DNA from 3 places in the Metabacillus sediminis genome. Region 1 is predicted to be linked to each of the others. Evidence: predicted binding sites of a transcription regulator. Region 1 holds the regulator's gene; each other region holds the start of a gene.
What was found. The regulator LexA, encoded in region 1, represses DNA repair genes until DNA is damaged. The targets are predictions, from matches to a motif close to CGAACATATGTTCG.

Region 1 (7,948 bases):
GCATCTTCTTTTTTTATCGTGTCAAGAAGCTCGAGAATTCCTTCCCTCTCAATCTCATAGCCGCTTGCCTTCTCCATGATGATCCGGACGGGTTCCATTCCGTTTTGAACCGCTAAAGAAGTCAGTTCTTCCTCCTGTCTGAGAAGAGAAGTTTCCTGTTCGTCTTTTGCTGTACTGACTCTGCAATAAATAACCGCCTTCAAGTAAACACCTACTCTTCTGAAGCAATAATATGGGTTTCATGTTTGTAAAGATCATTCTTTTTCACTGGAATAAAAACGGTGTCACCAGGTTTAATTACAATAGTAGATAAATTATTTTCCTTATCCACCCATTCCACAAACTCTGTCTGAGACATTCCGTGCTTGTCCTTCAGTGTTTCTGCCAAATCCCATAGTGTATCTCCTTCTCGGATTTCTATTTTAGCATATTCATCCAGTGTTTTGCCGCTTCCCGTACCGGCTGCTGCAAATAAAATACCCCCGACAAGAACGAAAAATGATGCTATGAGTGCAAATGTGCTTTTTGACATGTTAACCCCTCCAGAATGTTTGTTCGCTTTTTGATATTTTTATTATAATACGAACAAACGTTTTGGGTCAAGCGTTTTTCGAACTTATGTTTGTATTTTCAGGTAAATGATGCTATAATCACTATAAATTACTTACTCTGAGGTGCTAAGGATGAGCAAACTATCAAAAAGGCAACAGGACATTCTTGAATTTATTAAACAGGAAGTCAAAAGCAAAGGGTATCCGCCTTCCGTCCGTGAAATTGGCCTTGCTGTCGGTCTGGCATCCAGCTCTACCGTACATGGCCATCTTGCCAGACTTGAAAACAAAGGCCTTATACGCCGAGATCCTACAAAGCCAAGGGCTATCGAAATTTTAAATGAAGATCATGGAATGGAAATTCCGAGAAACGAAGTGATTAACGTTCCGATTATCGGGAAAGTTACGGCAGGGCTGCCGATTACTGCTGTGGAAAATATTGAAGAATACTTTCCGCTCCCTGAACGGCTTGCTTCACCTGATGACCAGGTTTTTATGCTTGAGATTGTCGGGAACAGTATGATTGAAGCGGGAATATTAGACGGAGACCTTGTTGTAGTAAGACAGCAGCAATCCGCTAATAACGGTGATATTGTCGTTGCCATGACCGAGGATGATGAAGCCACAGTAAAACGCTTTTTTAAAGAAAAAGATTATATCAGGCTGCAGCCGGAAAACTCATCAATGGAACCCATTATTTTAAGGAACGTGTCCATACTTGGCAAAGTGATTGGAGTATACCGTACAGTGCATTAACGAGCTTGTTCAACTGGACAAGCTTTTTTTCATTCAGATTATAATGATAGAATAAAGGCTGTATAATGTGCTATACAATCAGCATCTGGAGGAACCATTTATGTCCGACAATCAAAAGGAGCTTCAATTAGATGAAGCCAGCAGTCAATTTATTTTTCCCTTCTCTTTAAAACATACAAATGTGATGAAGATCCAGCAGCAGCTGGAGAATAGCGGTTACCGCTTCTTCCATCTGGACGCAAAAGAAACAGAAAATGCATATTACGGTCCCGGGCAGTCCGTTTCCCATGATAATATGGACCAATACTTTTTGCCGTTTATTGAAAACCTGTTATTTGTTCATGAGCCGGCAAAAGAATCGCTCAGCCGGTTTTCAAAGTCTGTTCAATCACCAATCCGGTTATTATTCGGTGAGGATCAGCGTTCATATGAAGCAGAAGTCCTTTCTGCTGATATTTTTATCTGCCCTTTTGAAATTGGTATGATCTCGATTCGGACCCGGTTTACTCAGTCTCCCCTAAAGCTTTCTGAAGTGATGGACTTTCAAAATCAGTTCCGTGTTCTGGATCCAAAGCTTGTTGAAAAGAAAAATCTTAGGGTCATGACTAAAAATTCATCCTATGACAGCATTCAGGATTACATATTTAAAGAAGTCGCACCCGGCATTGTCCCTTTTATCGAAACAGGAGTGAACAAGTCCTCTTATTTCGGGAGTCTTCCGTATTTCGTGGATGAAAGAATGTATATTGTCAGTACGCTGGTCACACGTGAGAATCACGTGACAAATGAACATCTCTTCCGATCGGGGCAGGTAAATGGTTATGATTCAAAAGGAAATCCGTTTATTTCCGCTAAAAACCCAGAGTACATAGATCATTATGCAAAGACCCACACTTACAGCAGGTGGGCTCCTCAGACAAACTATGTAATCAGCGATCATGCCTTTACATGCCTTACCCAGCAGGGCGAACATGTACCCATAATTAAGTCTGAAATGTTTGGCCAGCATTATTACAACTTGCTCCTTCACTTCTTTTACAAAATGGTTCTGCTTAAACTTTCCTATCAATACTCGCTGCTGTACAGACGGAATAAAACGAATGAGATTGAACAGCTAATTCAAACGATTACCGAGTTTTCCGGCAAATATCATTTTAAGGAAATAAGCAGCCGCACAGAAGGACAGGAATTGGCTTTCTTAATGAATAATGTGTTTCATATTTCGACCTTATATGACGAAGTAAAAAAAACGCTCGACAGCTTGTTCAGAAACCAGGAGAAAATTTCAGCTAAACGAAATAATTATTTATTGTTCATTTTAACGACATACACGGTTATTTCCGGAATTTATGGGATGAATCTTGTGATAGAGGACTGGAAAGGAAAAATCGATTGGAGATTGATGACTCAATACTCGGTTTTTGAGTATATTGCGTTTGGAGTAGCCATTAGCGGAATCCTAATGGGAATTGGCTTGGGTGCAGGAGCGATTTTCAGTCTTGGCAGAAACTTTTTTAACCGCAAAAAACGATGACTCCAATCCCGGGGTCATCGTTTTTCTGTTTTCTTCTCAATTGTGAAAGTTTGTTCCATCTGTTGTTGCAGAAATAATTCCCGCACGGACAACATAATCTCCGAAGTGTTCCCCATCTTCCCGTTCTTTGGCATAACGCGGCAAGATGTCACGAAGATCATTCAGTATTTCTTCTTCTCCAATGTTTTCTTTGTACATTTTGCTTAAGCGGCTGCCATCGAAGGCTGCTCCAAGATACATATTATATTTCCCCGGAGCTTTGCCAATAAATCCAATCTCCCCGAGGGCATGCCTGGCACAGCCGTTCGGGCAGCCAGTCATGCGGATTGTTATTTCTTCATTGCGCAAACCGTTTTCATCAACAATCCGCTCAATTTTATCGATTAAGACCGGCAAATAGCGCTCCGCTTCCGCCATTGCAAGGCCGCATGTAGGCAGGGCCACACACGCCATTGAACTTCGACGGAGTGCGGAATAATGCTTGCCGTCCGTTAAACCGTATTCGGCTATTAACTGATCGATTTGCTTTTTCATCTTTTGCGGAACATTTGCAATGATTACGTTTTGGTTAGCGGTTAGCCTAAAGTCTCCTGAATGCACTTTCGCAATTTCACGAAGGCCAGTCATAAGCTTATAATTTTCGAAATCGGCTACACGCCCGCCTTCTACAAACAGGGTATAGTGCCATTTGCCCTTGACCCCTTTTACCCATCCGTAGCGGTCGCCGTTGTGATCAAAATGGTAAGGTTTTGCATCCTGCAGGGTCCAGCCCAATCGGTTCTCTAGTTCTTCTTTCACTGCTTCAAGTCCAAGACGGTCTACCGTGTACTTAAAGCGGGCATTTTTCCGTTCTGAGCGATTTCCATAATCCCGCTGGATCGTGATAATTTTTTCAGCCAGCTCTACTATTTGATCAGGTGTGCAGAAGCCAATTGTTTTTCCCAGCTGAGGATAGGTTTCTTTATCGCCATGGGACATTCCCATCCCTCCGCCAATCAGGACATTGAATCCAAGAAGCTTCTCCTCTTCAACAATCGCGACAAACCCCAGATCCTGTGAATACACATCGATATCATTGGACGGCGGAACCGCAATTCCGATTTTAAATTTACGGGGCAGATAAAGAGGACCATACATTGGTTCAGCTTCTTCTGCCGTGCCCGCTACCTTCTCTTCATCAAGCCAAAGCTCATGATACGCTCGTGTACGTGGAAGGAGATGTTCACTTAATTTTTTGGACCATTCGTAAACCTCTGTATGAATCTCAGATTGTTCAGGATTCGGATTGCACATGACATTCCGGTTTACATCACCGCAAGCAGCAATCGTATCCATCAGAGATGCATGGATATCCTGAATCGTTTTTTTCATATTCCATTTTAATACTCCGTGCATTTGAAAGGTCATGCGCGTGGTCAGCTTCAAAGTGCCATTGCCGTTCCTTTGAGCCAGGTCGTCCATGACAAGCCACTGAGCGGGAGTAGCAACTCCGCCCGGCAGACGAACACGGAGCATAAATTGATAGGCCGGCTCCAATTTCTGTTTTTGGCGTTCATTGCGGAGATCCCTGTCATCCTGCAGGTAGCTGCCGTGAAATTTCATTAAGCGGTTATCATCATCCGAAATTCCTGCACTGATCGGTTCAAGCATTGATTCCGCAAGGGTTCCGCGCAAATAGTTGCTATCATCCTTAATACGCTCCACATCGCTCGGAGTTCCTTCCGGTGCTTTTAATATTCGATTGCCCATGTGAAAAACTCCTTTCCTAATAAACATCCCGCTGATATCTTTTATCCTGCTGCATTTGAGCCAAATACTCTTCTGCTTTTTCCTGACTCAAACCGCCTTCCTTTTGAATGATTTCCAGTAGTGCATTATGGACATCATGCGCCATATTCCTTTCATCACCGCAAACATAAACAGCAGCACCTTCCTGCAGCCAATTGAACAGTTCCCGGCTCCGCTCAAGCATACGGTGCTGAACATACACTTTTTCCTTTGTGTCTCTTGAAAATGCCACATCCATTTTTGTTAATAGACCATCTTTCATCCATTTTTGCCACTCTGTCTGGTAAAGGAAGTCTGTTACAAAATGCTGATCTCCAAAGAAAAGCCATGATTTCCCTTCTGCTTCTTTCTCTTCCCGCTCCTGCATAAACGATCGGAATGGGGCAATTCCTGTCCCTGGACCTACCATAATGATCGGTGTTTCGGGATTGGCGGGCAGCTTAAAGTTTTGATTGGGCTGAATATATACCGGCAAGCTGTCTCCCGGCTGAAGCCTTTCCGCACAAAGAATGGAGCATACTCCGTTTCGTGCGCGTCCATGAGACTCATAGCGCACAGCCCCGATTGTTACGTGAACCTCATCCGGGTTGGCCGCCAGGCTGCTTGCAATAGAATAAAGTCGTGCAGGAATTTTTCGAAGGACGGAGAGAATCTCTTGTGCCGGAACAGCCCACGGTCCAAAATCACGCAGCAGATCCAGCAAATCACGTCCTGTAAGGTACTCTTTTAGTTCCGCTTCCCGGCCAGGTGAAAGCAGTTCTTTTAAATCCTGACATCCTGTAATTTGTGCAGCTTGCTCAAGCAGCGGCTTCGTTAGGACGGTTATTTCATAGAAAGAAGTGAGCGCATCCTTTAATGAACGCACATCCCCCTGTTTGTTTACTGTAACCATTTCATCCGGTGCCCAGTTCATTTCGCTGATAATCAAATCTGCCAGAGCAGGATCATTATTAGGGTAAATCCCAAGACTGTCCCCCGGTTCAAAGGAAAGACCGGAGCCCTCGAGTGATAATTCAATGTGGGTCGTTTCCTTATTGGACCCCCGTCCGTTTAAATTTATACTTTCAAGAATTTCCGCATGAAATGGATTCGTTCTTGAATAATTCGTTACTGCAGCCGGTGTAGCAGCTGAAGAATCCGGCACTGAGGCATCACTTCCCTGCAATCCTAAAAGACCATTAATGACCCCTTCCAGCCATTCAGCTGCAGGCTCATCATAATCCAGATCGCAGTCCACTCTTGGATGCAGTCTTTTGCCGCCCAGCTCTTCCAGCTTGCTGTCAAATTCCTTTCCTGTCTGGCAAAAGAATTCGTAAGAACTGTCACCCAGGGATAGAACGGAATAGTTCAAATCCTCAAGCTTCGGTGCGCGTTTCCCATGAAGAAATTCATGGAGTGACAGCGCATTATCCGGCGGATCGCCTTCACCATGTGTGCTGACCACAATCAGAAGGTTTTGAATTTTTTTTAGCTGATTTGGTTTGAAATCGTTCATGGAAGCTACGGTTACTTCAAAACCCTTCTCCTTTAAGGTCTTGCCCCCCGCTTGCGCCAATCCCTGCGCATTCCCCGTCTGGGATCCATAAAGGATGGTCACGTTTTTGGAGATGGTCTGGACAGCAGCCTGAGCTGGAACTTCAGCTGCAGCAGCCCCTGGAGTACTGGCAGCTGAAGCCGCAAGATAGCCTGAAATCCAGTTTTTTTGTGAATCAGTTAATGTTGGCAATAGCTGGTTCAGGAGATCTGCCTGCTTTTGATCAAAAGGGCTGTTTGTTACTTGAATATGCAATGAACCCACCTCATCATTTCATCATATTTCGATTATACCTATGTATTAAGTCGGTTTTTCACTTAAAATAAACCAGCACGCTTTTTACCTTGGTTAGCAGTATAAATATCTTATCTAATTTTACAGAAAATTAGAGCATTAGTAAAATATTTTTAAATAATCGGAGTTATTAATATTGTTAATAGTAAAAGTTCTATTCCTCTCGTCTAATTGAACCATCCTTTTTCAACAATTAGAACGGTAATTGCAGCAATCAAAAACCCCTTACAGCATTATGCCGTAAGGGGTTTTTGAGTAAATTAGCGCTGAAGAAGGCTTCCTTCATAGCTTTTTACATCAAGCGGTGCCGTTAAAAACTCTTTTGCTTTCCCTACAAACCCAACAAAATGGGCACTTTCTCCATGGGTTTTCACAGCAGCCATATCTTCCCAAACTTCTACCATTGTATAAGCGTGCTCCTGATCCAGATTTTTCATCAGACGATAAGAGATGCATCCATTTTCTGCCTGTGAAGCTTTCACCAATGTTTCAATTTCTTCAAGAAAAGCTGCTTCTTTATCCGGTCTAACTTGAAATCCTGCATGTGTAATAATCATTTTTTTGTCCTCTTTTCATTTAATTTTTTCTATGCATGAATGGCGGTTATCTCCACTCCGTGATCTTTTCAATCGGTAAACGCACTGATTGGTAGCCCTGATCTGCCGCTTTCCCAATGGAAAGAAGCATAACTGGATAGTAACGCTCTTTATCCATTCCGAATACATCGGCAATTTGATCCTTTTCATAACCGCCGATTGGATTCGTATCGTAGCCGTGTGCACGTGCAGCAAGCATCAGCTGCATTGAAACAAGGCCGGCATCAATCAAATTCATTTCCTTTAGTGATTCAAACGAGCTTGCTTCAAAAAACCCTTTAATCTGCGCTACTTGTCTGTCTCTGACCTCAGCAGGCATATGTCCCTCAGCTACTGCTTTATCGTAAATTTCATCCATATATTCATCACTCTTCATATCAGCGAAAACAGCGATCATTGCAGCAGATGTCTCGGTTTGCACCTGATTAAACTTCGCTAGCGGAGCAAGCTTCTTCTTGCCTTCTTCTGAATCAATGACCATAAAACGCCATGGCTGCATATTTACAGATGATGGAGCGAGCGTTGCTTCTGTCAGAATCTCCGTCATTTCCTCCCGGCTGATTTTCACTGATGGATCGTAATTGCGAATGGAACGGCGTCCAGTGATAATTTCTTTAAAATCGTTCATTTTAGTCATGATTTATTTCTCCTTTATGAGGGGTCTAGTTGATATTCATTCATTAGTATTTCATATTCTCTACATTTTCTTGAATCCGGGTAAGCATTTCTAAAAGAAGCGTTCGTTCCTCCGTATTAAAACCATGTAAGACATCCGAAACAAACCGCTGTTTTTCTTCTTTATATGCGGCGATTTTCCCGCGCCCTTCTTCGGTCAGGCGTACATATGTGAAACGATTGTCTTCAGGATTTTTCCGGCGGATGATCGTACCCTTTT
Region 2 (7,948 bases), 1.5 Mb from region 1:
ATTAGTTTTGACAAGGAAGGGCTTAAATTTATAGCCAAATATGTCAAACCTACCGGGATTGTAACGACAAAAAGTTCTCTGATCCAAATTGCGAAAAAAGAGGGGTTATTGACGATTCAGCGTTTGTTTTTAGTGGATACAGATGCACTCAAGCATGGTCTTCAAACCTCCTGCGAAATTAAGCCGGATGCTTTGGAGCTTATGCCGGGTCTTATTCCTGAAATGATAACAAAAGTAAAAGCGAAAACCGATTTGCCGATTATTACAGGCGGATTGATTTCAAATAAAGCACATATTCAAGCTGCACTAGAGAGCGGCGCAATGGCAGTTTCGACTGGGAAGCCATGGCTTTGGAAAAAGCCTGAATTTTAAAGGATAAGGAGAAAGGTGGAATAATGGATGAAAAGTGTGGAGCTTTCCAGCCTCAGCAAATCCTATGACGGCAAAAATATGGTCATTGACTCTATCAATGCATCCATTCAGCCTGGGGAGTTTTTTGTACTGGTTGGTCCTTCAGGATGCGGGAAAAGCACCATTCTTCGTATGATTGCAGGACTTGAGGAAGTAAGCGGAGGAGAACTGCGAATCGGAGATCGTGCAGCAAACAATCTTCATCCGAGCAAGCGGGATCTGTCAATGGTTTTCCAAAACTATGCCCTATATCCTCATTTATCGGTTGCTGAAAACATTATGTTCGGATTATATACGAAAAAGATTTCCAAACAGGAGCAAAAAGAGAGATGTTCGGAGGCATGCGAAATGCTTGGACTCTCCAGTTTGATGGATAGGAAGCCGCGTGAGCTTTCCGGCGGTCAAAGGCAGCGTGTAGCACTGGCTAGAGCCATCGTTACGCATGCCCCCATTTGTCTGATGGACGAGCCGCTGTCTAATCTGGATGCAAAACTGAGAGCAAAAATGCGCTCTGAAATCCGCCAGATTCAGCGGAAGCTTGGCATTACGATGATTTACGTGACGCATGATCAAACGGAGGCTATGACAATGGCAGACCGTATGATGATTTTGAATGGAGGGAAAATTCAGCAGCTGGGGAAGCCGCTTGATATATACAATCAGCCTGCGAATTCTTTCGTCGCTTCATTTATTGGAGCTCCGCCCATGAATCTGGCTGAAGCGAAGGCTGAAGGAAACCTTCTTCACATTGGAGATAAGCATTTATCTGATGTTCCTCAGGAGGTATTGCTGTCTATAGGGGCAGAGTCTGTTGAAGCCGGAATTCGCCCTGAGCATTTAATACAGGCGCCAGCCGGAGAAGGAAAGCTGACGGGATTGGTTGCTAATGCTGAGATACTTGGAACAGAGACGCTGCTGAGCTTTGACATATCTGAAGGGAAGCAATGGATTGCAAGATGGCCTGGACAATGGGATTTGGAACCGGGTGATTCAATCGAATTAACCTTTAATCAAGAGGATTTACTCTTTTTTGATCCTCAAAACGGAACCAGGCTGAGCACGGGCCATAGATCGCCATTTGCTTCTTCAGAGGAGCAGCCGATATGAATGCCCTGGTTAAGAAAAATCAATCAAAGCTGAAGATGAAAACAGGAAATGGACTCTCTGATTTAGGCTCAGGTCTCCTTTATCTTCTTCCATCTCTGCTGCTGTTCGGAGTATTCCTGTTTTATCCGATGATCAGAACGATTTATCTGAGCCTATTTTATACGGATCCTCAAGGGAATCCCATCGCATTTATCGGTCTTGAAAATTTCACGTATCTGCTCCAGTCTGAGGAATTTTTAAATAGTGCAAAGGCAACGGGACTGTTTGTCCTGTATACAGTTCCAGCGGGTATTCTGCTCTCATTATTTCTTGCTTTAATCGCTAATTTGAAGCTTAAGGGCATTGGTATATTCCGGACGCTATTCTCATCAACAATGGGGATGAGTGTTGCAGCATCCTCAATCATATGGATGTTTATGTACAACCCCTCCATTGGAGTGTTTAATAAGCTATTGAATTTGATCGGGTTTGAAGGGCACTCGTGGCTGCTGGATCCAAACACAGCCCTGCTTGCGGTTGCTTTATCAACGATTTGGATGAACACAGGCTTCGCTTTCCTGATTCTGCTTGGAGGCCTGCAGAACATTGATGAACAGCTCTATGAAAGTGCAAAAATTTCAGGGGCGGGATCTTTTTATCAGCTAAGGAGAATTACTCTCCCCATGCTGTCCCCAACGTTATTTTTCATTACTACCGTTTCTCTGATTAATTCCTTTCAGACATTTGGCCAAATCGATATTTTAACCAAAGGCGGTCCGGTACAATCCACCAACGTGATTGTGTACTCGATTTATCAGGATGCCTTTGTTAATTACAATGCCGGCTCGGCCAGTGCGCAGGCAGTCTTGCTGTTCTTTTGCATACTGGCAGTGACGATTCTGCAATTTCGGCTTGGAGAAAAGAAGGTGCATTATCAATGAGCCTTATGAAGAAAAGTTTATTGTACGTGCTGCTCGTTTTATCCGCTCTGTTCATGATGTTTCCGATTGTATATGCAGTCATGATCAGTTTCATGCAAGGAGGAGAAGTCCTTCAAGGGAAGCTGCTGCCCTCATCTTTTTCCTTTGAAAACTATCAGTCGGCCTTTCAGCAAGTACCGCTGCTTCATTTTTTAATGAACAGTCTAATCGTTTCAGTCACTGTCACAGCAGGTCAGCTCATTGTGTCATCACTGGCGGCTTTCGCGTTTGTGTTTATTAAATTCAGAGGAAGAAATACACTCTTCTTTCTGTTTATATCTACCATGATGATTCCTTGGGAAGCGACGATGGTTCCGAATTACTTAATTGTTCAAAAGCTTGGGTGGATTAATCAGTACAGCTCGCTTACCATTCCATTTTTCGCACTAGCCTTTGGAACGTTCTTGCTCAGGCAGCAATTTAAGACGATTCCATATGAGCTTTTTGAAGCATCGCAGGTAGCGGGTATAAGCCGTTTCCGCTTTTTCTGGAAAGTGGTCCTGCCTGTATCCAAGACGAGTATAATAACTCTTGCTATTTACAGCTTCTTAACGACATGGAATATGTATTTATGGCCGCTTCTCGTCACAAACAACGAGAAGGTAAGAACAGTCCAAATCGGTCTGAAGCAAATGCAATCACAAGAGGTTTCTTCCGAATGGGGAATCGTTATGGCGGCTGCTGTCATTGTTGTTTTGCCGACTCTGATCCTGCTTTTCGCAGGACAGAAGCACCTTCAAAAAGGATTGACTCAAGGTGCAATAAAATAACGTTTGTAAAAGCAGCGGGTATTTCTCCCGTCAATTAACTGAATGAGGCATAGATTGGCCAGCTCACCTTTCTGCATATGAAGGGGAATTGCCAGCCGGTCCATGCATAATCAAATAAAAAATCAGGAGTGAAAACAGATGAAAAAGGTATTGATATTGATTACTGGTCTAATGCTGATCGTGCTCTCAGCCTGCGGCGGAACACAGCCGGAAAAAGAAACAGCAAAGCCTGTGAAGAAAAACGCTGAAGGTAAAATTGAAGTAACATTCTGGCATGCAATGGCTGGAGATTTAGAGACTTCTTTAAAAGAGATTGTGGATGAATACAATAAATCTCAAGATAAGATTGAGGTTAAGCCTGTATTCCAGGGAACATACGAAGAAGCACTGACAAAATTCAATACCGTTGCGGGATCTCCTGACGCTCCAACCATTATGCAGACGTTTGAAGTCGGCACAAAGTATATGATCGACAGCAACAAAATCGAGCCTGTCCAAAAGTTTATTGATCAAGATAAATTTGACACATCTCAATGGGAAAAAAATATTTCAAATTACTACACAGTGGATGGCAAGCAGTATTCTATGCCGTTTAACTCCTCAACACCCGTCTTGGTATACAACAAAGATGCATTTAAAAAAGCTGGCCTGGATCCTGAAAAGGCACCTCAAACTTACAGTGAGCTGAAAAGTACAGCACAAGCACTTACGACTGGCAGCCAAAAAGGATTTTCGATCCTGAATTACGGATGGTTCTTTGAAGAAATGGTAGCTGTACAAGGCGGAACCTATGTGGATAATGAAAATGGACGCAAAGGAGACGCGGAAAAAGCGACGTTCAATGGACCGGAAGGAAAACGTGTTTTTGATCTAATCAGCCAGATGCACAAGGATGGTTCTTTCTACAATAGCGGACAGAACTGGGATTCTATGAGAGCGGCATTCCAATCGCAAAAAATTGCTATGTTCCTTGACTCTTCTGCAGGAATTAAAGAATTGATTGATAATGCTCCATTTGATGTTGGGGTTGCTTATCTTCCTGTTCCTGATGGCATCGAAAGGCAAGGGGTTGTAATCGGAGGAGCTTCGCTTTGGATGTCCAAAGGTACGGCTGAAGAAGAACAGCAGGGTGCATGGGATTTCATGAAATATTTATCTACACCTGAAGTGCAGGCTAAATGGCATGTAGACAGCGGGTATTTCTCTATCAATCCAAAAGCATATGAGCAGGATATCGTGAAAAAAGAGTGGGAAAAGTATCCGCAGCTTAAGGTAACGGTGGACCAGCTGAAAAATACAAAGCCTTCTCCGGCTACACAAGGAGCCTTGATTTCCGTTTTCCCTGAATCCAGACAAAAAGTTGTAACTGGAATGGAAAGCTTATATCAAGGGACAGATCCTCAAGAAGCATTGAATCGGGCAGCAAAGGAAACAGAACGATCGCTTGAGATGGCTAATCGCAAGCAGAAGTAAGCTTCAAAGGGCTGGCCAGAAGAATTCTTCATGGCCGGCCCTTTACTTTTTGGTTGATTTTAAAAACCTGTTGATTGGAGTGGAAAGCGAACGCCTGCTACCTGCAATCAACAGCCAAGTTTAACAGAGCTTAGTATTAAGAATGGAGTTGCAAACATGAAGATATTTGCTCACAGAGGATGCAGCGGACAGTATCCGGAAAATACGATGCTTGCTTTTAGAAAGGCGATAGAAGCAGGGGCAAGCGGAATTGAATTGGATGTTCAAATGTCAAAAGACGGTGAACTTGTCGTCATTCATGACGAAAGAATTGACCGAACGACAGATCGAGTGGGATATGTAAAGGACATGACATATAAGGAATTGCGGAATGCAGATGCAGGAAGCTGGTTTCATCCTTCCTTTCATAATGAAAGGATTCCTCATCTGGAGGAAGTTCTGGATTTGCTTTTGGAAGACCAGTCAGGCACGGTCTTAAATATTGAATTAAAAAATGATGTATTTGATTACCCTAATCTGGAGGAGAAAGCAATGCGGATGGCTGAAGAAAAAAATCTGGCCGGCAGAATTGTTTTTTCATCCTTTAACAAAGCAAGCGTGAAAAGAATGAAACAACTAAATAAAGTCTTTGAAATTGCCTGGCTTTTTGAAGGGAATATGCCAGATGCTGCCTTGATTGCTGAACAGCTTGGCTGCAGCAGTATCCACTGTCCTGCCGAATTCAGTCTCTCCGAAGCCGGATTGGAATATATGAATAACGGGGGAACGTTAAGAGTGTATACGATTAATGACCTTGCTTTATATCAAAGTCTTATTCATACAAAAGTGTCGGCAGTGATGACAGACTTTCCGGATTTGCTGTTAAGAACAATTGAAGAATAGGTTCCTCTAAAGCTATTCAGCATTCGCGGAGCATGATAGAATAACGGTAATATCAAGAAGGAAGAGGGCGTTTCACAATGCTGACGAAAGCGATCCTGGCATTGATTTTTCCGTTTGTTCTTGTCGTGCTTTTTACGAGAGTCACGTACAGTTATATAGTTGGGACTGCTTTAACCGCTGCACTCATCATCGCTTCTTATTTTAAAGGATATACAGAGTTCGACTATATTGTGGGGCTTGATGCTGTATCGCTTGTTGCAGGGGCTATGTATGCACGTAAAATGAACCGTAAACCCAACCATTTGAATAAATAGAGAGAAACCGTGCGATGCGCGGTTTTTTCTGTGCATAAAGAGTGCGTTTAAAGAAAAAGGTTGCGAATGTCTAAAAGCGGGAAAACTGATAGACAGCAAGAAAAATACTGCAAACGTCAGTTCGTATCTTTGGAATTTCCCATATAGTGTATGGTAAAATATAAATACGATAATGCGTGAATTGGGGGCCTTTGTGTGGAACATCGGTTTGAGTTAGTCTCGAAATACAAGCCGGAAGGGGATCAGCCTGCGGCAATCAAGAAACTTGTTGAAGGAATTAATGAAGGGAAGAAGCACCAGACGCTTCTTGGGGCAACCGGAACAGGCAAAACATTTACCGTTTCGAATGTCATCAAGGAAGTCAATAAGCCGACCCTCGTGATTGCTCATAATAAAACGCTGGCAGGCCAGCTCTACAGTGAATTTAAGGAGTTCTTTCCGAATAACGCTGTAGAATATTTTGTGAGTTACTATGATTACTATCAGCCTGAAGCCTATGTTCCCCAGACCGATACTTTTATAGAAAAGGACGCAAGCATTAATGATGAAATTGACAAACTGCGCCACTCTGCAACGACCTCATTGTTCGAACGCAGAGATGTCATCATTATTGCCAGTGTTTCCTGTATCTACGGCCTCGGTTCTCCGGAAGAATACAAAGAACTCGTAGTATCTCTTCGGACTGGAATGGAGCTTGAACGGAATCAGCTGTTAAGGCGTCTTGTAGACATCCAATATGAGCGGAATGACATTGACTTTAAGCGCGGAACATTCAGGGTTCGCGGGGATGTCGTGGAAATCTTTCCTGCATCCAGGGATGAACACTGCATGAGAATTGAATTTTTCGGAGACGAAATCGACCGCATTCGCGAAGTGGACGCCTTAACCGGGGAAATACTCGGCGAACGTGAACACGTCGCGATCTTCCCGGCTTCCCACTTCGTAACCCGTGAAGAAAAAATGAGCGTTGCCATAGGAAACATTGAAAAAGAGCTGGAGGAAGAATTAGTCAAGATGAGGGAAGCCGGCAAGCTTCTTGAGGCTCAAAGGCTTGAGCAGAGGACAAGATATGATCTTGAAATGATGAGAGAGATGGGATTCTGTTCGGGAATTGAGAATTATTCCCGCCATCTTACATTAAGACCTCCCGGCTCCACCCCTTACACATTGATTGATTATTTTCCAGACGATTTTATGATTGTTGTCGACGAGTCTCACGTTACCCTTCCGCAGGTACGCGGAATGTTCAACGGGGACCAGGCACGGAAGCAGGTTCTAGTCGATCATGGGTTCCGTCTGCCTTCTGCAAAAGATAACAGACCGCTTCGTTTTGAAGAGTTTGAAAAACATATGACGAACATGGTTTATGTTTCGGCGACACCGGGCCCTTATGAAATAGAGCATACAGACGAAATGGTCGAGCAGATTATACGTCCGACCGGATTGCTCGATCCTACTATTGAAGTCCGGCCTATTCAGGGACAAATTGATGATTTAATCGGGGAAATCAATGCAAGAGTCGAAAAGAATGAACGGGTTCTCATTACGACCCTGACGAAAAAGATGTCCGAGGATCTGACGAATTACCTTAGGGAAATTGGAATCAAAGTCAATTACCTCCACTCCGAAATAAAAACTCTGGAGCGGATTGAAGTAATACGCGATCTGCGTCTCGGTAAACATGACGTCCTCGTTGGAATTAACCTTCTCCGGGAAGGTCTGGATATACCTGAGGTGTCACTGGTAGCCATTCTGGACGCAGATAAAGAAGGTTTCCTTCGCTCTGAACGTTCTTTGATTCAGATTACCGGACGTGCAGCCAGAAACTCAAATGGCCATGTTATTATGTATGCCGATAAAATCACGAATTCAATGGAAGTTGCGATAAATGAAACGAAGCGCCGCCGTGAAACACAGGAAGAATATAACCGAGTTCACGGAATTGAACCGAAAACGATTCAAAAGGAAATCCGGGATGTAATTCGAGCTACTATGGAAGCGGTGGAGGAAGATACAGACCAAGCAGCACCGG
Region 3 (7,948 bases), 430 kb from region 1:
CAGCTGTTAATTGACTTTGTTCAGCAGGAATTTCCAGAGTGTTTGGAAATCGTATTAGCTGTCAACCATAGAAATCTCGCTGCACAAAATCTATATAAAAAAGCAGGATTTCTTGACACAGGCAATCGTAAAAACGGCAGGATTGGAGAACAATATATTTTAAAACTGCCGATCGAGAATGCAAAATGCGTTTAGTATTAATCGGAGGGGGATACGCCAGGGAGGATGATCAGTTTCCCATTAATCAACGTTTGGCGGAACTGACAGGAAAAGAGAATCCTGACGTCTTATTTATACCGACCGCCTCAGCAGATGATGAAGACTACATAAATGAATTCCTCGGAGTTTTTGAAAATCGCCTTACGTGCAGAGTCTCCGTCTTGCGCATGCGTTCCCTCATCCCTTCTGACTCAGAAGTAAAGAAAGCTTTTCATGCCGCTGACTTGATATATCTTGGCGGCGGGAACTATTTGAATATGATGGAGAGATGGAAAAAATGGAAAATCGATTACCATTTAACCCAGGCTCTCCAAACCAACACATTAATTGCCGGAATCAGTGCCGGAGCCATTTGCTGGTTCAACAGCGGACTTCGCTCTGATTATGAAGGAGATGGCTACATGGAAAGTGAGGGCTGGCATATAATCGATGCTGTTTTTTGTCCGCATTATAATCAGCCTGAACGTGCGGATGCCTTTTACTCCCTTATGGAACAGTCAGACAGAAAAGGCATCGCAATTGAAGATGACTGTGCCTTATATCTAAACGGAGATTCCTTTGAAATCATAGGTTCACCATCAAAAATTCATACGTTTGGCGGGCTGGCATTCAATCAGCTTGCCCGTATTAGCCATCCTATTTGACACCTTTATACCATGGAAAAGCTGAGGCGTTCACTGCATGATAAGAAATGGATGAGGCAAGAGAAGGAAAGCCGCTGAAAGCTTATTTCAGTGCACCGTATTTTGTTAAGTTTATGGACGTACTAAAGAACCCCCTATTTCTTTCTTTTCAATCTATCAATCGTTAAAATAGATATAGACTATGTCCTGAATGGAGGATGCATGAATGAAAAAGCTATGGATCGGCCTCGGCATCGCCTTCTCATACATCTTCATTGTCGGCTTCTTTTTCACGAATATGATGATGTTTATTAAGAAGCGGACAGACGAAGAAATTCTGGAGCGCGAAACACTGGACGGGCATTTTATTCAAAAGGATTTCGATGAGCTGAAAAAATCAGAAGTGACGATTCCTTCTACGTACGGATACGACGTCAAAGGCTACCTCGTCGCCCCTTACGAGGAACGCAAATTTGTCATCATCTGCCACGGTGTTACCGTAAACCGCTACAATTCAGTAAAATACATGAATCTGTTTTTAAAGCGCGGCTACAATGTCCTGATCTATGATCATCGCAGACACGGAGAATCCGGAGGGAAAACAACAAGCTATGGACACTATGAAAAATATGATTTGCAGTCTGTTGTCCATTGGCTGAAAAATCAATACGGCCAGGACATTACCTTAGGAATTCACGGAGAATCCATGGGATCGGTTACGATGCTTCTTTATGCGGGGATGCTGGAGGACGGCGCTGACTTCTACATTGCCGACTGTCCATTCGACAGCCTGGAAAAACAGCTTCTCTACCGTCTGAAAGTAGAATTCCGTCTGCCCGGCTTTCTCGTCATGCCGATTGCCCGTCCTTTCATGAAATGGCGCGATGGATACTCGATCAACGAAGTTTCTCCGATAAATTTTATTGATCAGATTGAGAACCCCGTCCTTTTTATTCACAGCAAGGACGATGCTTACATTCCATCTGAATCGTCACAGCTGCTGTATGATAAAAAAAATGGCGCCAAGAAAATCTACTTTGCCGAAAAAGGTGACCATGCGATGTCGTTTACGGAGAATCGGGAAGAGTATGAGAGGATATTGGATGAGTTTTTGAAAGAGACTGTGCCTGGAACACAGTAGATAGCTGGTTTCATCTGGAAGATCCGGGTCCTAAGCTAAGCCTAGGACCCTTTTCTTTATTTTCTTCCTGCCTGCCACTTCATTCCCCATCCAAAAGCCCTGTCCATTTTTTCATGTCCCTGAAAATATTCGACTAAACGTGTAACGTTAAACGTCTGATCTTGGACGTTTTCAATCATGGCAATTGCACACATCGTTTGGCCATTGCGGTGTTCATCAAGCTTTACCTCAATGTCCTGGCCATTGCCGTATTTCAGTGTAACGACACCATCTACCTCTGACCAGTTAGCTGCTCCCTGATAAATAAACGTATATACAAGAATCCGTTTTATCTCCTGTATCCGGTCTCCATTAATCCGGAGATTTTCTCCTCCCGCCGCCGCTCCTGTCCGATCATCATGATCCAATTGAATATAAGGAAGCTGCTGAAGATTTCCAAACGCATTTCCGAGGGCCTGAATGCAGCCTTTTTGTCCGTTCTTAAGTTCATATAAACAGCCTAAGTCAAGGTCTGCTTGACTTGCACCTTTTCCGAGCAACCCGGATAAAAATCCTCCTTTCGCAGGTTGGTTCTGCTGTTTCTGATTCCAGTTTAAATTTACCAATAGTTCGCCAATACCTGATCCGCTTGTTTTTGAGAGATTAATGGATTCACCTTTTTTCTTTAACTCAATCACTCTATTCATCTCCTCCTACTGGATGATGTTTCCATTTCACTTTTTAGTTTACTAAAAATAGGGCATTTTCTCCAATACCAACTCATCTATGGTTACTTTTTCCTCTTTTTGTGATACGATCTTCAAAAGGAACATACGTACGTTATTTATTTGGAGGGATTGGATTGAGGCCTAAACTGACTCTATCTATAGCGGTACAGGATTTCACGAACTATTATTGGCTGAAAGAGGAGCTTCAGGGTTTTTGCAGAAAGAATGGACTATCACCAACTGGTTCCAAATCAGAGCTTTCCTCGAGAATTGCAGCGTTTTTGCAGACGGGAGAAATACTAAAGCCAAAACGATCTGTAAATCCTCCTGGAAGAGAAAAGTCCAAGCGGGAGCTGACTCTGGAAACGGTGATTACGGAAAACCACCGCTGCAGCCAGGAAGCAAGAGCCTTCTTTAAGACAGTGATTGGACCGGGATTTCATTTTTCTACATACATACAGAACTTTTTTAAAACGCATGCAGGGTATACCTATAAGGATGCTGTAAAAGCCTGGCATGAAGAAGAAGAACGAAAAAAGAACCCTTCATACAAATCAGCCATTGCCCCTCAATTTCAATACAACCAGTTCACTCGTGACTTTTTCGCAGACCCTGCAAATAAAGGAAAAACGCGCAAAGATGCCATTAATGCATGGAATTCGGTCAAAGGGCTTCCCGGCGGCAGCAAGTATAAGGATAACGGGCTTCATGCAGATGAGAAAGACTAAAGGAGAAATGGTATGCAGAATGCTAAAAAGGCGATAGAAAACACATCAAACATGAAAACGATCCTCATTACCGGTGCGTCAAGCGGATTTGGAATGCTCGCTTCCCTTGAATTAGCCAAAAAAGGCCACACCGTGATCGCAGCTATAAGAAATATGGATAAATCGAAGGAACTTTTAAAACTAGCAGAGCATAACGGGTGTGCAGAAAAGATTTCGATCCATCCTCTGGATGTGACCAGTGCTGACTCGATCGAGGCACTCCAGCAGTTTCTGAAAAAAATCGGAAAGATTGATGTCCTGATCAACAACGCGGGATTTGCATTCGGAGGATTCAGTGAGGAAATTACGATGCTTGAGTTTAAAGATCAATTCGAAACGAATTTCTTTGGTGCTATCGCGGTAACTCAGGCTGTTCTTCCTTTCATGCGCGCCCAGAAAAGCGGAAAGATCATCAGCATGAGCAGCATAAGCGGACTGATCGGCTTTCCGGGTCTGTCCCCTTACGTCTCATCCAAGCATGCATTAGAGGGATTCAGTGAAAGCCTTCGTTTGGAAGTGAAACCGTTTGGCATTGATGTCATGCTGATTGAGCCGGGATCCTTTTCAACGAACATTTGGACAACCGGGAAAAAGGTGGCGGAAGTATCCATGGACCCGCATTCTCCCTACTTTTCTTATATGACAGGAATTGAAAATGAGCTCAAACGGGGAAGCGCAAAACAAGGGGATCCGATGGATGTGGTGCAATTAATAACTGTTCTATGCGAAAAACGGAGGGTGTATAAGCTCAGATATCCGATTGGAAAGGGAGTCCGCTTAACACTCCTTTTAAAAAGAATATTGCCTTGGCGTATTTGGGAATCCGTTATTCTACGCAGACTTTTGCCGAAAAAATAAAAAAGAACCCGTCCATCATGGGTTCTTTAAACGCGGCTTGATTGTCTGCGTTGACGGTATTGCTGCCATTGGAAGCGGATAAAGCATCCAATGCAGAAGCCCAGTATTGCTATAAAGGCTGAGAGGGCAACCATTGCCGTAAAAACATAAGCCAGAGTCATCCAATTCATGACGTACCCAATATAGCCAAGAGCAAGACAGCTAACGGCTATCGCCTGGTTAAACTGCTGCTGATCAAAATCCTCCGGAATGTATGCGGATGCCGGTTTTCTCAGGAACAGTTTGGCCGTCTTCATGACCGGATTAACTTTAAAGATCAACCCCATCAATCCTGCGGCTAACGGTATAAGCAGTATCCAAGCCCATCCGGTAAGCCATGCTGCTAAAACAGAAAGTACGATGAACCATTGATTGGTCATAACGAGAGGTTTCGGAATGGTTTTCATAAAAAACCCACCTTACTGATTGGAATATACGTATTTTACACCATTCTTTTCTTTTTGGGAAACTTGCTGTTTTCTTTCTCAAGCTTCAAGTAAACGACAGATCCAGCCAGCGAAAAAAAGCTCCCCAATATGATCACAGCATGTGTACCTGCCCTTTCAGCCAAAAAACCCGCCATAAAGGCCGCGAGCGGCATAAGTGCCCATGTCATAAGCCTGCTTGTTGCCTGAACTCTCCCCAGCAAATGATCCGGTGTAAAATCTTGCCTTATTCCGGCGATACAAGGATTCATCACCGCAGCGGCTGCCGTTCCAACTGCATTCAGTATGAGCAGCAAAAAGAATTGTTCGGTCAGACCAAATAGAAAAATGGAACACCCGCCTATAAAAGATGAGAGAAAGAGCAGCTTTCGATTTAATATCCTTTTTTTGAAGAGTCCTGCCGCCATGGCCCCCGCTACCACGCCAGCTCCGCTGAAGGAGAGCAGCAGTCCGATTTCCCATTCAGAAAGACCAATTATATCTTTCAAATGAAAAATCAGCATCGTCACAAAAAGAGTTGTTCCAACTACAGACAGAAGCAGCGCCATGTTCGTATAAAAAATAGGCTTCGTCTTTATGACAAATTGAAAGCCCTCCACTGCATCATTCAAAAAGGAGTGCTTTACTTTTTGAGAAATAGGAATGGATTTAATCGGGATCAATAATATGAACAAATACGCGATGAAAAAGCTAACACTGTTGATCAGCAATCCAATACCAGGATTGTACAAGCTTATTACCAGCCCGCCAATGGCCGGTGCCATTAGGACGGATGTGTTAAGGATCGCTGAATTAATGGAATTTACGGCCTGTAGATCGATTTTTCTTACGAGTTTTGGTATATAGGCAAACTGCGCAGTCTGATACACCTGGCTAAAGATTCCGATTACAAAAACACTAAAGAACAAATGCCAAATTTCCAAAGCACCAATAAGATGCAGAGTACCCAAGATGCCTGTTAAAAGACATCTCACTGCATCACAGATCAGGAGAAGCCTCCTTCGGTCCATCCGGTCTGCCAGGATCCCTGCCGCCGGCTGAAAGAGTATTGGCAGACGTTCGGCGGCAGCGGCAAATCCCATCATTAAAGGCGACCCCGAAAGAGCGAGTACGATCAGCGGTACAGCGATCATATAGATCTGGTCTCCGAAAAATGAAATAAAATTACCGCTCAAAAGCTTCAGGATGTTTCTATTTTTCTTTAGCTCTAATTTTGCTTCCCCAATCACATAAGCACGTTCCCCCATCCATATCACTTCCTGTCCAGAAATTGGTTGAGTTCTTCAGAAAGCGCTTGAAGCGAGACCTGTCTCAGGAAGTACTTAGACTCTTTTACTTCCACGAGCCTTGCTCCTTTAAGCGTTTTTAAATGATGATGAATCGTCGTTTTTCCCATCCCAAGTTCATCTGTTACTTCCTGCAGCGTCCGCCCTTTAACGGAGAGCATTTTAATGATTTTCAATCTGATTTCATCTCCAAGCGCTTTATGTTTTTGAACGAGCGAGGCAGGCGGAATGAATGGATCATTCGGATAGATGCTTTCATTGGATGCCGGATAAAAAAATACTTTCGTGTCTTCAAAATCCGCTTCAATATTCCACGGACGGTAAATGGTGTGGGGAATGAGCAGAACGTGATGAATACTCGGCTCAGGAGGATAAATCCTCCCCTCAGTCGCCCATTCTACAAACGGCTCAGGTTTCATTTTCGCGGCCATCTTGCTTTTCGATTCAACATCTCTTTTCAGGATTCTGTTAATTCTTTCTTCATCAGGCTTCACCGCCGCTTCATACCAGCCGGTAAGCATATGTAATAAATGCTTCTTCAGCTTTCCCGGATCCTCCTTGCACACCAGCTCAATATAAGCCGGGAAGAACGGATTCCAGCTTGCCGCTTTCTGCAGCTCAAGCAATGACGCTTCATCTCCCCCCGCAGCTTCTTTTCTCGTTTTCTGTAAGTGAGTGCCAAGGAACGGGAGACAAATAAATTTGAAGGCTTCATTCGAAAGGGATTTTATATAGTCTATAAACGATGAGAGATTTTCAAAGTTCTCTTCATGCAGCAGCTGAAGAAGCGCTTTCCATGTGTTGTTTTTCTCTGCATAATCAAGATGATCCAGCATCTCTTCCTGAAGAGAATCTTTTATTCTCTTCCACTCTGACTCCGGCTGCTCCAGGGTTTTAATCAGCGGCGTGTTCGTAATGGCGGCAATTCCGAGTGCAGCCTCCCATAGCAGTGAATAACGGACCTCAACCTGGTAGGTTTCACGTTCTCTTCCTGTTTCAAAAACAAATTCCATTTCCATCACCTCTCTTTTTATTCTATATTTTTAGAATTGTATATTCAATAAAAATAGAATATTTTTGAAAAATCTTTGAACAGAAGGGATTTTTACCTTTTACAGCGAAAGAATGCTGAAACGAAAGAAAGAGGTTGGAGAGATTGATAGACTGCTTTCAAATCCCAATGAATGCGTTCAACGAGGAGCGGACCATCCGTATATATCGGCCTCCCTCCTACTCAAGCAGCAGCAAAAGCTATCCTGTCCTCTACTTGCATGACGGACAGAATGTTTTTACAGATGAATTGGCTGTTGGCGGCGTATCTCTTGAATTGGCGAAAGAATTACATAATAAACAATATGAAATCATTATTGTGGCTATTGATTTGAATCCCGCCGGAGAAGAACGAATCAACGAGTTATGCCCATGGGTCAGCGGGCCATACAGCGAAAAACTGCTTGGCAGAAAAAGCCTGGCCGGAGGGAAAGGATCCGCCTATCTTGATTTTATCGTTCATGAGCTGAAGCCCTGTATAGATCATTCATACCGGACCATACAAGACCAAACCTTTATGGCCGGCATTTCATTAGGCGGGTCCCTTTCGGTTTATGCAGCGTGTAAATATCCGCATATTTTCACGAGAGTGGCAGGGCTTTCCTCTGCTTTTTACCGCAATCAGGAAGAAATGGAGAAGCTTTTGAAAGAGGCTGACTTTGCTTCATTAAACCGTCTCTATTTGGATTGCGGGACGAATGAGGGCGGCGAACATTCAGCCATCAGTGAGGAGTTCTTATCCTCCAATCAAAGAATTTTCGAGATTCTGAGAAAGAAAACGAAGGAATCAAGATTTGAAGTCATCAATCAGG

Region 2: a site for LexA is predicted at 6,027-6,040, ahead of uvrB (excinuclease ABC subunit UvrB). Genes of this name have one in related genera too.
Region 3: a site for LexA is predicted at 2,789-2,802, ahead of WCV65_RS12715 (DUF6434 domain-containing protein). Genes of this name have one in related genera too.

Annotation. Positions count from the first base shown of each region.
Region 1 is NZ_CP147407.1:1,994,413-2,002,360, reverse strand. Features, by position in the region: gene WCV65_RS10470 (recombinase family protein) at 1-203, opposite strand, end outside; gene WCV65_RS10465 (LysM peptidoglycan-binding domain-containing protein) at 212-532, opposite strand; gene lexA (transcriptional repressor LexA) at 684-1,307, shown strand; gene WCV65_RS10455 (hypothetical protein) at 1,408-2,841, shown strand; gene cysI (assimilatory sulfite reductase (NADPH) hemoprotein subunit) at 2,878-4,590, opposite strand; gene WCV65_RS10445 (assimilatory sulfite reductase (NADPH) flavoprotein subunit) at 4,607-6,418, opposite strand; gene WCV65_RS10440 (putative quinol monooxygenase) at 6,718-7,014, opposite strand; gene WCV65_RS10435 (nitroreductase family protein) at 7,061-7,690, opposite strand; gene WCV65_RS10430 (MarR family transcriptional regulator) at 7,734-7,948, opposite strand, start outside.
Region 2 is NZ_CP147407.1:3,498,402-3,506,349, reverse strand. Features, by position in the region: gene WCV65_RS18295 (glycerol-3-phosphate responsive antiterminator) at 1-372, shown strand, start outside; gene WCV65_RS18290 (ABC transporter ATP-binding protein) at 400-1,518, shown strand; gene WCV65_RS18285 (sugar ABC transporter permease) at 1,554-2,438, shown strand; gene WCV65_RS18280 (carbohydrate ABC transporter permease) at 2,435-3,247, shown strand; gene WCV65_RS18275 (ABC transporter substrate-binding protein) at 3,386-4,720, shown strand; gene WCV65_RS18270 (glycerophosphodiester phosphodiesterase) at 4,877-5,602, shown strand; gene WCV65_RS18265 (CsbA family protein) at 5,680-5,916, shown strand; gene uvrB (excinuclease ABC subunit UvrB) at 6,112-7,948, shown strand, end outside.
Region 3 is NZ_CP147407.1:2,419,803-2,427,750, forward strand. Features, by position in the region: gene WCV65_RS12695 (GNAT family N-acetyltransferase) at 1-195, shown strand, start outside; gene WCV65_RS12700 (Type 1 glutamine amidotransferase-like domain-containing protein) at 186-863, shown strand; gene WCV65_RS12705 (alpha/beta hydrolase) at 1,069-1,983, shown strand; partial or broken gene WCV65_RS12710 (Tellurium resistance) at 2,040-2,657, opposite strand; gene WCV65_RS12715 (DUF6434 domain-containing protein) at 2,825-3,418, shown strand; gene WCV65_RS12720 (oxidoreductase) at 3,431-4,315, shown strand; gene WCV65_RS12725 (DUF4395 domain-containing protein) at 4,342-4,761, opposite strand; gene WCV65_RS12730 (MFS transporter) at 4,797-6,047, opposite strand; gene WCV65_RS12735 (metalloregulator ArsR/SmtB family transcription factor) at 6,053-7,099, opposite strand; gene WCV65_RS12740 (alpha/beta hydrolase-fold protein) at 7,243-7,948, shown strand, end outside.